One region of the Lysinibacillus sp. NPDC097162 genome, then DNA from elsewhere that is predicted to be linked to it. Evidence: riboswitches for the same ligand, from Rfam matches in the RefSeq annotation. Region 1 holds a riboswitch; each other region holds the start of a gene.
What was found. Region 1 has a riboswitch for cobalamin ahead of ACIQXW_RS02970 (glutaredoxin family protein). Riboswitches for the same ligand answer to the same signal wherever they lie in the genome.

Region 1 (3,161 bases):
GTGGCGATTTGTTTTCATCATACTCATAGTGCGACAACCAAAGAAAGGGTGTCTATTATCAATAGACGACTTATTTATCATTGGTTGAAGAACTATGCAGTATTTCAGTCATAGCTGACATCTTTACTGTAAAAGGAAAGATGTTTTTTTTATGGACTAATTTAGGAGTGAACTAGATGACATCACATTCAATTTCATTTTATGAAAATCAGTTAAAACAACAAATTATGAATAACCTTTCGGGCCAAAATGGCATTTCTTTGCAAACATATATGAACAGGCTAATACAAGAAAATGAGCATGATTATAAAAATATTAATTATGCTTATTTAAATGTAAAACGTGAAATAGTAGGCGCTAAATAAGGAACGAGCAGATTACAAGAAATAAAATTAAAGGGAAAGAGAAGGTTTGAAATGTATGCAAAATCATGATGATCTGGAAAGGGATTCTTTAATAAATCGACCAGACTCTTTTTTTATAGAATTATTAGAAAGCTTTAATAACGAGAAATTAGAGAGGCTTGATGCGCTAGTATATTTTGACTCTTTTCTTTGGTGGAACGAACAAACACACTATTTTTCAGAAGAACGGCTCCAGAAACTTTGGATGAAGCTTATAAAAAAATATAAATTCACCATTGAACAATGGGGAAAAATTGACGCCAATACAAATATTCATTTTTATCTTGTGAAAGAAAATGGACATGGTTTACAAAAGTTAATGCGTTTTTATAATGACCGTCGGGCATTGAAATGGAAAGAAAATGCATTTGATTATGGAATGGCAATGCTTATCAACAAAGGTAAAATGCCTGGATTGGAAATGTTTTTTCTGACAAATTTAATTTGTTACGAATGGAAAAATGATTATTTAAAGAACGCAGATGTGATAGATTTCTTTTGTCTTACTGGAAATGATAAAGTAAAAGAATTGTACGAGAGTTATAGGGCTTATGATAGTGAACAAAATCTTTTAAGTGCTATGAAATTAGTTAAACTATTGTCTAAATATAATCCTCAGTTCAATATCTATGCAGCAGCAACACCTGATTTCTATAAGAAACTATCGCAGTTTATTGGAGTAAAATAAAAATTATGCTTATATTTTATGGATGATCGCCATGTAAAATAATCTATAATTCTTTGGTACTACGAATTCGTTCTACAGAAAATAACGAAAAGTTACACAATAAAGAATTCCCTTTTCTAGATTTACTTTTTACTTGAAGGATGGTACACTTAATTGTATTGAATAACAATATATTGTGTTCGTTTTATTTAGGTACTACAATATGTAGTGTAATAGGGAAGTTCGGTATATTCCGACGCTGTCCCCGCAACTGTAAAAGCTGACGATGATTTAATCCACTGTGCATTCGTATGGGAAGGAAATCAGAGAGTGAAGCAAAGCCAGGAGACCTGCCTATCATAAAACAAATCAACCTTTCTTCGGGGAATAAGAAATGGGGACGTGACTATTCTTTGGCTTTTTTACGTTTCTAACTTAGGCTGTCTCTCCCGAGAGATAGCCTTTTTATATTATGAAAAGAGGGAATTTAAAATGAAACTTTATACTAAAACTATATGCCCAAAATGTCTTTGGGTCAAATCGGAATTACAACGTGCAGGACTTGAGGCAGAAATTGTGAATATTGATCATGACGAACAAGCAAAACAAAAAATTATGGACGCAGGCTTTTTAAGTGTGCCTGTTCTTGAAGTAAATGACACATTTATAGGAGATGTCAAAGAAATCGTTTCTCAAATTGAGATGATTGCAATATGATCGTTTATGCCAGTCGTACAGGTAATGTGCGAAGTATTGTTACTAAATTAGATGGTGAGTCAATTGAAATATATGATGGATTATTGTTGACTGAGCCCTATCTTTTGATAACATACACAGACGGCTTAGGTGATATTCCTGCAAAAGTAGCCCGCTTTTTAGAGCAAAACAAGGAATTTTGCAAGGGAGTAGCTGTTAGTGGTAATAGTAATTTTGGACACCATGTGTTTGGCGGAGCTGGTGAGAAAATTGCAGAAGCCTATAAGGTCCCGTTAGTATGTAAACTAGATTTACGGGGATATCAGGCTGATTATGAAGTAATACAAATGTTTTATGAAACGAGGGTGAAGGGATGAAAACATATTTAAAGCTTAATAATGAGGTGCTTAATCGCTATAGCACGACAGGTCAATTAGAGCTTGAAAAGGACCGTGAAGCAACACGCCGTTATTTTTTAGAATATGTAAATGTGCGTCTACGTTATTTTATTGATATTGAAGAAAAAATTCGCTATTTAGTCGATGAGGGTTACTATGAGAAACAATTTATCGACATGTATGATATAGATTTTATTAAACATCTATACAAAAAAGCATACGATTACAATTTCCGCTTCCCTTCATTTATGAGTGCGAGTAAATTTTATGATAGCTACGCAATGAAAAGTCGTGACGGAGAAGAAATTTTAGAAAAATATGAAGATCGTATTGTTATCATCGCTTTATATTTAGCACAAGGGAACACTGTGTTAGCAGAACGTTCTGTTGAGGCAATGATGGAAGCGTACCAACCAGCAACGCCAACTGCATTAAACAGTGGGAAAAAAGCGCGTGGCGAATTAGTAAGCTGCTTTAAACTATCAATGGACGATTCAATGAATAGTATTGCTGAGAATATTGGTTATTGTTTGGAGCTATCACGCCTTGGAGGTGGAGTGGGGGTAAACTTAACTGATTTACGTCCATTAGGTGATCCTATTAAAGAAATTTTAAATCGTGCAAGTGGTGTTATCCCAGTTGCTAAACTTCTAGAAAATTCGTTTAGCTATTCGAATCAGCTTGGACAACGAAACGGCTCTGGCGTTGTCTATCTAAATATTTTCCACGCAGATATAGAAAATTTTATTTCATCGAAAAAGCCAAATGCGGATGATAAAATCCGTCTAGCAACACTATCAACAGGTATTATTATTCCAAGTATTTTCTTTGAACTTATGAAACGTGATAAAGATATTGTGTTGTTTAGCCCATATGATATTTATAAAGAATATGGTAAACGGATGTCTGAAATCTCAATTACTGAGATGTATTACGAGTTACTAGATAACCCGAATATCCGTAAAATTAAACGCTTGAATGCTCGTCGACTTTATA
Region 2 (3,161 bases), 310 kb from region 1:
GAATAATACAAGACGTGTTATTCGAGCATTAGAAATGATTGAATTAAGTGGTGTTTCAAAAGCTTCAGATGAACATAATCGTGGAGAAATCCCCCTTTATCGCCATTTGATTTTAGGGCTTGGAGAAAATATGTCACGCGATGAGCTTTATGATCGCATAAATCGCCGAGTAGATTTGATGATGGACAAAGGGCTGTTACAAGAAGTAAAAGGGTTATGGCAGCAAAATATTCGAGGTGTACAGTCAATACAAGCGATTGGCTATAAGGAATTGTATGATTACTTAGATGGTAGATGCACATTAGAAGAAGCAATTGAAAGTTTAAAACAAAATTCTCGTCGCTACGCGAAAAGACAACTTACTTATTTCCGTAATAAGATGGACATTCATTTTATTGAAAAAGACTAAAAACTTTAATAATTTCTAAAAATTACTAATTGATAAATTGGTATAACATGCTACTATAGGAATGAAGAGGTAGAAAGAGAGTAGGGGAGGCGCAATCTATGAAATCAATCAATTTGCAAGATACGTTTTTGAACCATCTACGTAAAAACAGTGTTTTTGTAACTGTGTTTCTGTTAAACGGGTTCCAGTTAAAAGGAACAGTGAAATCCTATGACAACTTTACAGTATTATTAGTTGATGCTGAAAGCAAACAGCATCTCATTTACAAACACGCAATTTCTACTTTCGTTCCAGCAAAGCAAGTCGAATTTTTAGAGACAGAAGAATAGAGTCATTTTAAGCAGCTAGTGCTACATCACTAGCTGTTTTTTTTCGTTCACGCTATAATGTAATAGGAAATTGATATATTGGAGGACTATAAAGATGAAATCAATGGATACAACGCAATTATTAGAACAACTAGATGCTAACGAAGACCTATACATTATTGATGTGCGAGAAGATGATGAGGTAGCACAAGGTGTCATTCCTGGTGCTAAGCATATAGCGCTTGGAACAATTCCAGAGCGTTTAGATGAGATAGATAGATCTAAGCCTTATATTATCGTATGTAAAGCTGGCGGACGCTCGGCAAATGCATGTGCTTATTTAGAAGCACAAGGCTTTGATGTAACAAATCTTGAAGGCGGCATGCTTGCCTATGATGGGGAATTAGAATTTAAATAATGTAAGATGAAGGTATTTAACAAGTCAGTTGTTAAATACCTCATTTTTTTGTTTATATTAAATGATGGCAATGCAAAAAGTGCTGTTACCAAAACTTTTAACAATATTGACACTCAAAAAACTTTGTCGTAAATTTAAATTAATTACATAAAAGCATTAGGTGCCCACGTTGGGAGAATAGGGAATAAAGTGAAATGCTTTAGCGGTCCCACCACTGTAAAATGGAGTTTTATAGAGAATACCACTAGCGATGGCTGGGAAGGTTCTATAAAATGTTGAGATTGAGCCAGGAGACCTGCCTAATTGCTTCGGATGATATGGACGATGGAAAAGTCTGTAGTTTATTTGTTATGAAATAAACTACAGGCTTTTCTATTTTTTTCATTCTTTTATGTAAAAGGCTAAAAAAAGGAGAGATGATGATGCAATTGCTACAACAAACGATTCAACACATTCAACGTACTAACAACAAAATGATGGAAAATGCAAAGGAACGTATAGATTCTCTTAGCAAGCCACCAAGCAGTTTAGGGAAGCTGGAGTCGCTTGCTATACAACTAACTGGGATTACGGGAGAACTATATCCTAAACTCGATAACAAAGTGATCATCGTTTGTGCGGCAGATCACGGTGTTTGTGACGAAGGGGTAACATCGAATCCACAAAACGTAACATTTTTTCAAACATTGAATTTTCCTAAAGGGGTAACAGGTGTTTGTGCTATTGCTAAAATAACAAATGCAAAAATTGTAACGGTGGATGTCGGTGTCAAAGAGGATATTCCGCTTAATGCTGGTGTACTAATAAAAAAAATTAAATATGGTACGGATAATATGGCGAAAGGTCCAGCGATGACGAGGGAAGAAGCAGTCCAATCAATTGAAGTAGGCATAGAAATAGCGACATCAGAAATAGCAAAAGGAGCAAATGTTCTTGGTACTGGTGAAATGGGGATAGGCAATACAACACCTAGTGCAGCTATATTATCAGTACTTCATGCTTGTCATCCGCATGAAGTGACGGGATTCGGTGCAGGGCTAGGGTTAGGAGGAATTGAACATAAAGTAGCTGTTATTCAAAAGGCTATCGAAATAAACAAACCTAATCGTCATGATGCAATCGATATACTTGCAAAAGTTGGTGGGTTAGAAATAGGGGCTATGGCTGGAGTAATCCTTGCGGCTGCCGCAAATCGCAAACCAGTTGTCATTGATGGCTTTATTTCTACAGTAGCTGCACTAATTGCATATGAGCTTGAACCAAAAGTACAAGACTATATCATACCTTCTCATGCATCAGAAGAACCTGGGGCAAAAATAGCAGCCGAATTGCTAGGAGTAGAGCCGATGCTTCATATGAATATGCGATTGGGCGAGGGCTCTGGCGCAGCATTAGCGTTTCCAATTCTAGACGCAGCTTGTTCGATGATGAGCAATATGGCTACATTAGCAGAGTCTATGGCGCTAATAGATAAATAATAATTGACGAGGAATAAGGTTTGTTCTTAGAGCGAAGGAAATAGTATATGCAATCTAGTTGATGGTAGCGAAGGTTGCGGCTTACATCGTGCCCGCGAAAAGCACACGCCGAAGCGGACATCAACGGTAAAGCAGAAAGAGTTCGATTAATGTGATGGCGTTTTTACGCTATGTAAGAAGAATGAAACTATAGCTGTTCATTCTTTGGCAGTAAATAAAAAATTAGAAGAGAACACGAGTTGATGGTAGCGAAGGTGGGCGACTCCTGCGGGAACGCACGCAGTGTAAGCCGCAACAAACCGCGCGTTAGCGAAGGTTGCGGCTTACGTTGTGCCCGCGGAAAGCGCACACCGAAGCGGACATCAACGGTAAAGCAGAAAGAGTTCGACTAATGTGATGGCGTTTTTACGCTATGTAAGAAGAATGAAACTATAGCTGTTCATTCTTTTGCAGTAAATAAAAAATTAGAAGAGAACACGAGTTGATGGTAGCGAAGGTGGGCGACTCCTGCGGGAACGCACGCAGTGTAAGACGCAACAAACCGCGCG
Region 3 (3,161 bases), on a different contig from region 1:
TACCAATTATTCACAAAACCTTTTAGTAGAGATTCAAAGTCTATGAATCACCGATTGTCTTGAAGATATCGGAGGTTGAAGACCGTGAAGCCTGTACTTAGCGGACAACAACATTCACAAGCAAAAAAGTGTTAGATTGATTGCAGTCAATCTAACACTTTATCTCTTTTGCCCAAATTTTAATAGTTGGCTTTCACCATTTATCCTTATTTAAATAATTCGGGATATACTGCTTTTGCTACCATCTCAACAGCTTCACCAATACGTGGACCTGGACGATTGGAAATATCAGTATCAATATAATTTACTGCTTTATCTTGAATAGCAGTAATTGTATTCCATCCATCACGCCCAAGAATTTCGCCTACTGAGTCTTCTACATAGTTTACTGTTGTTAAAATAACTTGAGGATTTTTTGCGATAACATCTTCCTCAGAAACTTTTACCCATCCTGTTTGATCACCAAATACATTGTTCACATTCGCTGCATCAAGAATCTCTTGTTGGAAAGTACCAGCTGCTGTTGTATAAATATCTGGCTTAGGGCTAATTTCTAAATAAACATTTTTCGGTGTTTCTACAGTTTTTACTTTTGCTTGCACATCCGCAATTTTCGCTTTAATATCTTTGTTTAATTGCTCACCTTTATCTTGAACACCCATCACTTCAGCGATTTGTTGAATATCTCCATAAACATCTTCAAATGATGCGGCTGATTTAATAACAAATACTTTCACGCCTGCATCTTCAAGACCTTTAAGGGCATCTAGTGTCTCGTCATTACCTGTGTAATAAGCAATTACAACATCAGGCTTTAGCGCTACAATTTTCTCGCTATTGAATGTTACAGAATCTGACACTCGTTCGATTTTTTTTGCTTCTTCTGGGTACGTATCATATTCAGTTGCCCCAACTACTTTATCGCCAACACCTAGTGCAAATAGAACTTCAGTGTTACTCGGTTGTAATGACACAACCGTTTTTGGTACTGCATCAAATGCTACTTCTACATCGCGATCATCTGTCACTTTGTAGCCTGTTTGCTCAGCTTGTTGTCCTGTTTTCGATGTATCGTCCTTTTTAGCTTCATTTGCTGTGCCGCAACCTGCCAATACAAGTGCTAACATTAACACTGTAAGCCATTGGAATTTAAATAGTTTCTTCACTTTACACATTCTCCTTCTTTTTCTTCATCGGATATGATTTGCTTATAAACGGTATTTCAGCAATACCAGCTTGTTGATTCATGTATACAGCCATTACAAAAAATACATTAGCTAATAATCCTAAGTAATCGAAAAGGATGGCTGGTACTTCTCTTTCCTCAGAAACTTTATGTAGAACACGGTATGATTTTTTTGCCTCACTACGACATAAATGAAGCGCAGTTGCAGCCCCCGTACCTTGTGGTAAAACAAAGTTTTGGATTTCTTCCTTTACATGCCCCACATAAAAATCATAGCGCTCGCTAAGCCATAACAAATCTTCTTCCGTTACCGCTAATTTGCCACGTACTGAGCCATTTACATGGTAGGCCATTGGCAAAATAGTCAATAAATCTGTCGCCACTACTTCAACTTTTTCAGCTTTTACAGCCGTCAATGCTACACCGACATGAGTTGTTAAACTATCCGTACGAATCTCAAAATCTACTGTAGATATTTTTTCACGCATGAACGGGTAGCAAGAATAACGGGCATCTTTTTTCATACTTAGTCCCTTCTTTCTTTCATGAACAGATTTTGCTTTACAGGTGCATAAAAAAACGCCGCTCCCTAGGGAACGACGAAAATAGCATATATAGTGCCGCCTCACGCGACATTGCCTATGTATTTGCCGTATATCCTCCTAGCTTCCGAAGAGTTTTTATACATTAAATAAAGGTCGGTCTCCTGGCTCGTACAGCTCACTACCCAATGCAGTAGCGATATCATAAAACCTTCCCATCTTGGGTCTTCACCTTTTCGACAGTGGCATTTTTTATGATTCTTGTACTTACAGTTGCGGAAACAGCTTCGGTTTTACACCGAATTCCCGATTATGCTAAAGTTAGCACCATTATTCTGCAAGAATTATTCACTTGATTAGCAGTTTATCATATATTGATTTGAAAGAGTAGTTGCGAGATTGTGGAATATTCGAATATATTTATACAAAACTTAGCACTATTTCTACATAGTGATCCGCTATTTGTTATTCCAGCCTAAAAATTCTGATTAAAATAGCTAGTTATAAAATTTTTTCAATAGCTTGCTCAATATCTAATTGTGAATCTGTTGGTTCAAAGCGCTCAACTGTATGACCTTGATTATCTACTAAAAATTTCGTAAAGTTCCAACGAATGTTACGTCCATCTAAAAAGCTAGGTGCAATTTGGATAATAGCCTCAGCTAACATCTTTTCCTGCATATTTGCCTTTCCGAATTCACGAAAATCTACTTCGTGCTTTAAATAATTGAATAACGGATGTGTCTCTTCTCCATTAACCTGAACTAGTTCAAAAATCGGGAAAGTTACCCCGTAGTTAAGTTGACAAAGTTGAGTTGTCTCAACTCCATCTTCTGGGTTCTGCTGTCCAAACTGATTACATGGGAAACCTAAAACAACGAAATTTCCCTTGTCATATTTATTATACATTTTTTGTAAATCTTCAAATTGATATGTAAAATCACATTGGTTGGCTGTGTTGACGATTAACATTGTCTTTCCACGAAATGTCTCCATTGATAAAATTTCACCATTTGGCTTTTTCACTAAATAATTATAAATCCCCATTTTCTCGACCCGACCCTTTCTTATTTACAAAAATTATACTGTTACTATGCTATATACAGTTGCAGATTTACGTGTTTCCTCTTTATAGATAGTTTCTGGCTCTCACTTATACTAAAGCTTACGTCAGTATATAAGACCTATCAAAAACTGAATCCATCCTCCTGTTTTCATTATAATCAATAACTTTTCTTTCTTCAAAATAACACACTTGGGCATAAAAATAGCCATCTCGCTATTTTAACGGATGGCTGTTTTATATTTCTTTTTGTATTTTATATCCTGCTCTTCTTCTATTAATCTCTTTGCAATATCCAGTAAGTTTTGATCATTCGTAGCATCAAACAATTTCTTGAAGGAGACAATAATATCATATCGAATACGCGATG
Region 4 (3,161 bases), on a different contig from region 1:
GCCGAATAAAGGAATTTATTATATGTTAGAGGCACTTAATTTATCTCGAATTTGTAACGCTGTTGCTTCCATTGGTATTATGCGTCGAGGTTATTTAGAGGCGAAGCATTATGTAACAAACCGAAATGCGTTCGGTCAACCTTTAATTCAATACCCAATGATTCAGGATACATTAGGAAAATATGCTGCTAAGCTACATGTAGAGGTCGCTACTGTTTTTGATCTTATTCAATTATATGACAAGGTAACGAGTGGTCAGGGGGACGAGGAGGACATCATTCTTAATCGTTTAAATATTGCCATTATGAAAAAAGAAACGGCTGAACAGGCGGTACATTACGCAAGCGAAGCCATTGAATTGCATGGAGGAAACGGTTATATCGAAGATTTTGTAACACCACGTTTACTTAGAGATGCTCAAGTACTTACGGTGTGGGAAGGAACGGCTAACATTTTAGCACTTGAGCTAATTCGCTTAGTAGATAAATTTAATGCCCATGAATTATTTGTACATGTGATGCGCGAGCGTTTGACGAAGTTAACTGATTGTTCCTTAGTACAAATTGTAGGCAAGCAATTGAAGAAAATCGAAGCTACTTTGCAAGTCTTTAGTCGTTTGGATGAGGCTACGAAGTCGTATGAGGCAAAGGGGGTAGCAGAAAAAATGGCTCATCTATACGAAAGTGTAGTGGCAGTCGAATGGGCAGTCCAATTTGGTGGCAAGTATGAAAAGCTAGCAGATATTTATTTAGAAGATACATGGGCATTGCGCGAAATAGGTGCACCAATGAAAACTGTTCAATATTTTTCGGAAATTATGTAGTGGGTGCCAGGCACGCAAACAATTTTGAAAATTTTATTATTAGTAAAAATCCACGTAGACTCCTGCGGGAAAGCACGCAATGTAAGCCGCAACAAACCAGGCGGGTAGCGACTTTTGCGGCTTACGTGTGCGCCCGCGGAAAGCGAAGTGGATTTTTTCGATTTAGATCTCGACATTATATTAGGTTCTATGTAGTGACAGGCACTCAAACAATTATACTAGTTGATTGAAGTGGAAAGTGTCCGCACGCAGCGGAATTCAACGATCATAAACAAGAGACACTAACTTAGGGTCTCTTTTTTTATCGTTATCTATTTCTATTTTCATGTATAATAAAATCAACTAAATATTATAAAGGTTCTTTACTAAAGTAAAGTGAAAAGGGAAATCGGTGTAATTCCGATGCGGTCCCGCCACTGTAAGTGTGAGTTTTTTCAATCTATGCCACTGAATTTTTTTGGGAAGGCATGAAAAAGCATTTGGAGCACGAGCCAGGAGACCTGCCTTTATAGAACGATACATTGCAGCCTACGAGGATAGGATGGTGGTTTATTTGTGCAAGCACCGCCTCTCGTTATGATGACGAGAGGTTTTTTTGTTTTGGAAAGCTACTGACGATAAATAATTGAACATAAAGGCAATAAGTTCGGGTAGAAATGCCAACATTATATCGATCAATCAAGTGAACAGAGCTGAAAAATGCACATACAATCTAAGGAGGTCTCACAATGAAAAAGTATTGGAAAATAGGGTTATCAGCATTTTTAGCAATGGGCATTCTAGCAGCATGTGGAGAAGAGCCGAAAAATGACAAATCAACAACAGAACAGCAGGAGCAACAGGATACAAAGCAGCTAGACGAAGCAACGTTCCCGCTAACAATAACAGATGCTACTGGCAAAGATATTGTACTAGAAGCACCGCCAGAGAAAATTATTTCTCTTATTCCAAGTAACACAGAAATTTTATTTGAACTTGGCTTAAATGATAAAATCGTTGGCGTAAATGATTATGATGATTATCCGCCAGAGGTAGCTGACAAGGAAAAGGTCGGCAGTATGGAATTTAATATAGAACAAATTATTGCTTTACAGCCTGATATTGTTTTTGCACATGAATCAGGTATAGCTTCTTTAGGGGGAGCAATGGATCAACTAGAAGCAGCGGGTGTTAAAGTATTTGTTGTGACAAACGCTAGTGATTTTAATGAGACATATACGACGATTGAGCAATTAGGTCGCGCCACCGGTAAGCTACCAGAGGCAGAAAAAATAATTGCCAATATGAAAGCGAAGGTTGAGGAAGTCCAAGCAAAATTACAGGGCGTGAAGCCGAAAAAAGTCTTTGTAGAAACGTCAGATGAACCAGAAATCTACACACCTGGCAAGGACACATTTATGCAGGAGATGCTAGAGATGATTCATGCCGAAAATATCGCGGCTGATACGGATGGCTGGTTCAAAATTGATGCAGAACAAATTATTACAAAAAATCCAGATGTCATCGTGGTTACTTATAATTATGTGCCCGATATTTTAACGAAAATTCCACAACGTGCAGGCTTTGATACAATTACGGCTGTTAAAAATAAGGCTATTGTGCAAGTAGATGAAAATACGACAAGTCGTCAAGGCCCGCGGTTAGCAGATGGGCTTGAAGAGTTAGCGAAAGCCATCTATCCTGAGGCTTTCGAGTGAGCAAAACAGTTTTTGCCTATGTAACAGCCATTACGTTACTTATCGTTAGCATCTGGTGTGGCGTATCAATAGGCTCGGTTCATATTCCGTTAGAAGTATTTTGGAATAAAGCGGCAGATGAAACTGCTGCCAATATTTTATGGAAAATTCGTTTGCCACGTGTCTTGCTCGCAGGTCTTGTAGGAGCATCGTTGGCGATTGCAGGGGCAGCCTTTCAAGGATTGTTAAAAAACCCGTTAGCAGATCCGTATACGCTTGGTGTATCGTCAGGAGCGTCAGTCGGTGCTGTCATGACATTGTTTTTCGGCATTTCTATACCAGTTGTCGGTTTATATGCATTGCCAACGCTCAGTATGGTAGGGGCCGTACTAACGATGGTAGCTGTGATGAGCTTTGCCAGAATAGTAGACCGTTCATTGAAAATGGAGACGCTTATTTTAACGGGGGTTATTTTTAGCTCATTTTTAGGTTCACTTATCTCATTAATGATTGCGTTATCAGGTGAGGAGCTCCGCCAAGTGATTGGCTGGTTACTAGGCTCAGTCTCGATGCGAGGATGGCCGTATGTGCAAATGATTACCCCATTTGTTGTCATTGGCTCTGTTATTTTGTGGACGCAAAGACGCGAGCTAAATGTTCTG

Region 2: linked by a shared signal. The riboswitch ahead of cobT (nicotinate-nucleotide--dimethylbenzimidazole phosphoribosyltransferase) and the one ahead of ACIQXW_RS02970 (glutaredoxin family protein) in region 1 are both predicted to bind cobalamin.
Region 3: linked by a shared signal. The riboswitch ahead of ACIQXW_RS21095 (hypothetical protein) and the one ahead of ACIQXW_RS02970 (glutaredoxin family protein) in region 1 are both predicted to bind cobalamin.
Region 4: linked by a shared signal. The riboswitch ahead of ACIQXW_RS13090 (ABC transporter substrate-binding protein) and the one ahead of ACIQXW_RS02970 (glutaredoxin family protein) in region 1 are both predicted to bind cobalamin.

Annotation. Positions count from the first base shown of each region.
Region 1 covers NZ_JBIWDT010000001.1:620,790-623,950, forward strand. Annotated here, with positions in the region: gene ACIQXW_RS02960 (hypothetical protein) at 177-365, shown strand; gene ACIQXW_RS02965 (hypothetical protein) at 421-1,092, shown strand; cobalamin riboswitch at 1,266-1,443, shown strand; gene ACIQXW_RS02970 (glutaredoxin family protein) at 1,564-1,788, shown strand; gene nrdI (class Ib ribonucleoside-diphosphate reductase assembly flavoprotein NrdI) at 1,785-2,144, shown strand; gene nrdE (class 1b ribonucleoside-diphosphate reductase subunit alpha) at 2,141-3,161, shown strand, end outside.
Region 2 covers NZ_JBIWDT010000001.1:306,116-309,276, forward strand. Annotated here, with positions in the region: gene miaA (tRNA (adenosine(37)-N6)-dimethylallyltransferase MiaA) at 1-409, shown strand, start outside; gene hfq (RNA chaperone Hfq) at 508-738, shown strand; gene ACIQXW_RS01445 (rhodanese-like domain-containing protein) at 833-1,135, shown strand; cobalamin riboswitch at 1,277-1,452, shown strand; gene cobT (nicotinate-nucleotide--dimethylbenzimidazole phosphoribosyltransferase) at 1,558-2,613, shown strand.
Region 3 covers NZ_JBIWDT010000007.1:110,707-113,867, forward strand. Annotated here, with positions in the region: gene ACIQXW_RS21090 (ABC transporter substrate-binding protein) at 207-1,166, opposite strand; gene ACIQXW_RS21095 (hypothetical protein) at 1,168-1,710, opposite strand; cobalamin riboswitch at 1,866-2,075, opposite strand; gene ACIQXW_RS21100 (glutathione peroxidase) at 2,230-2,775, opposite strand; gene ACIQXW_RS21105 (hypothetical protein) at 3,013-3,161, opposite strand, start outside.
Region 4 covers NZ_JBIWDT010000002.1:187,795-190,955, reverse strand. Annotated here, with positions in the region: gene ACIQXW_RS13095 (acyl-CoA dehydrogenase family protein) at 1-823, shown strand, start outside; cobalamin riboswitch at 1,162-1,345, shown strand; gene ACIQXW_RS13090 (ABC transporter substrate-binding protein) at 1,552-2,520, shown strand; gene ACIQXW_RS13085 (FecCD family ABC transporter permease) at 2,517-3,161, shown strand, end outside.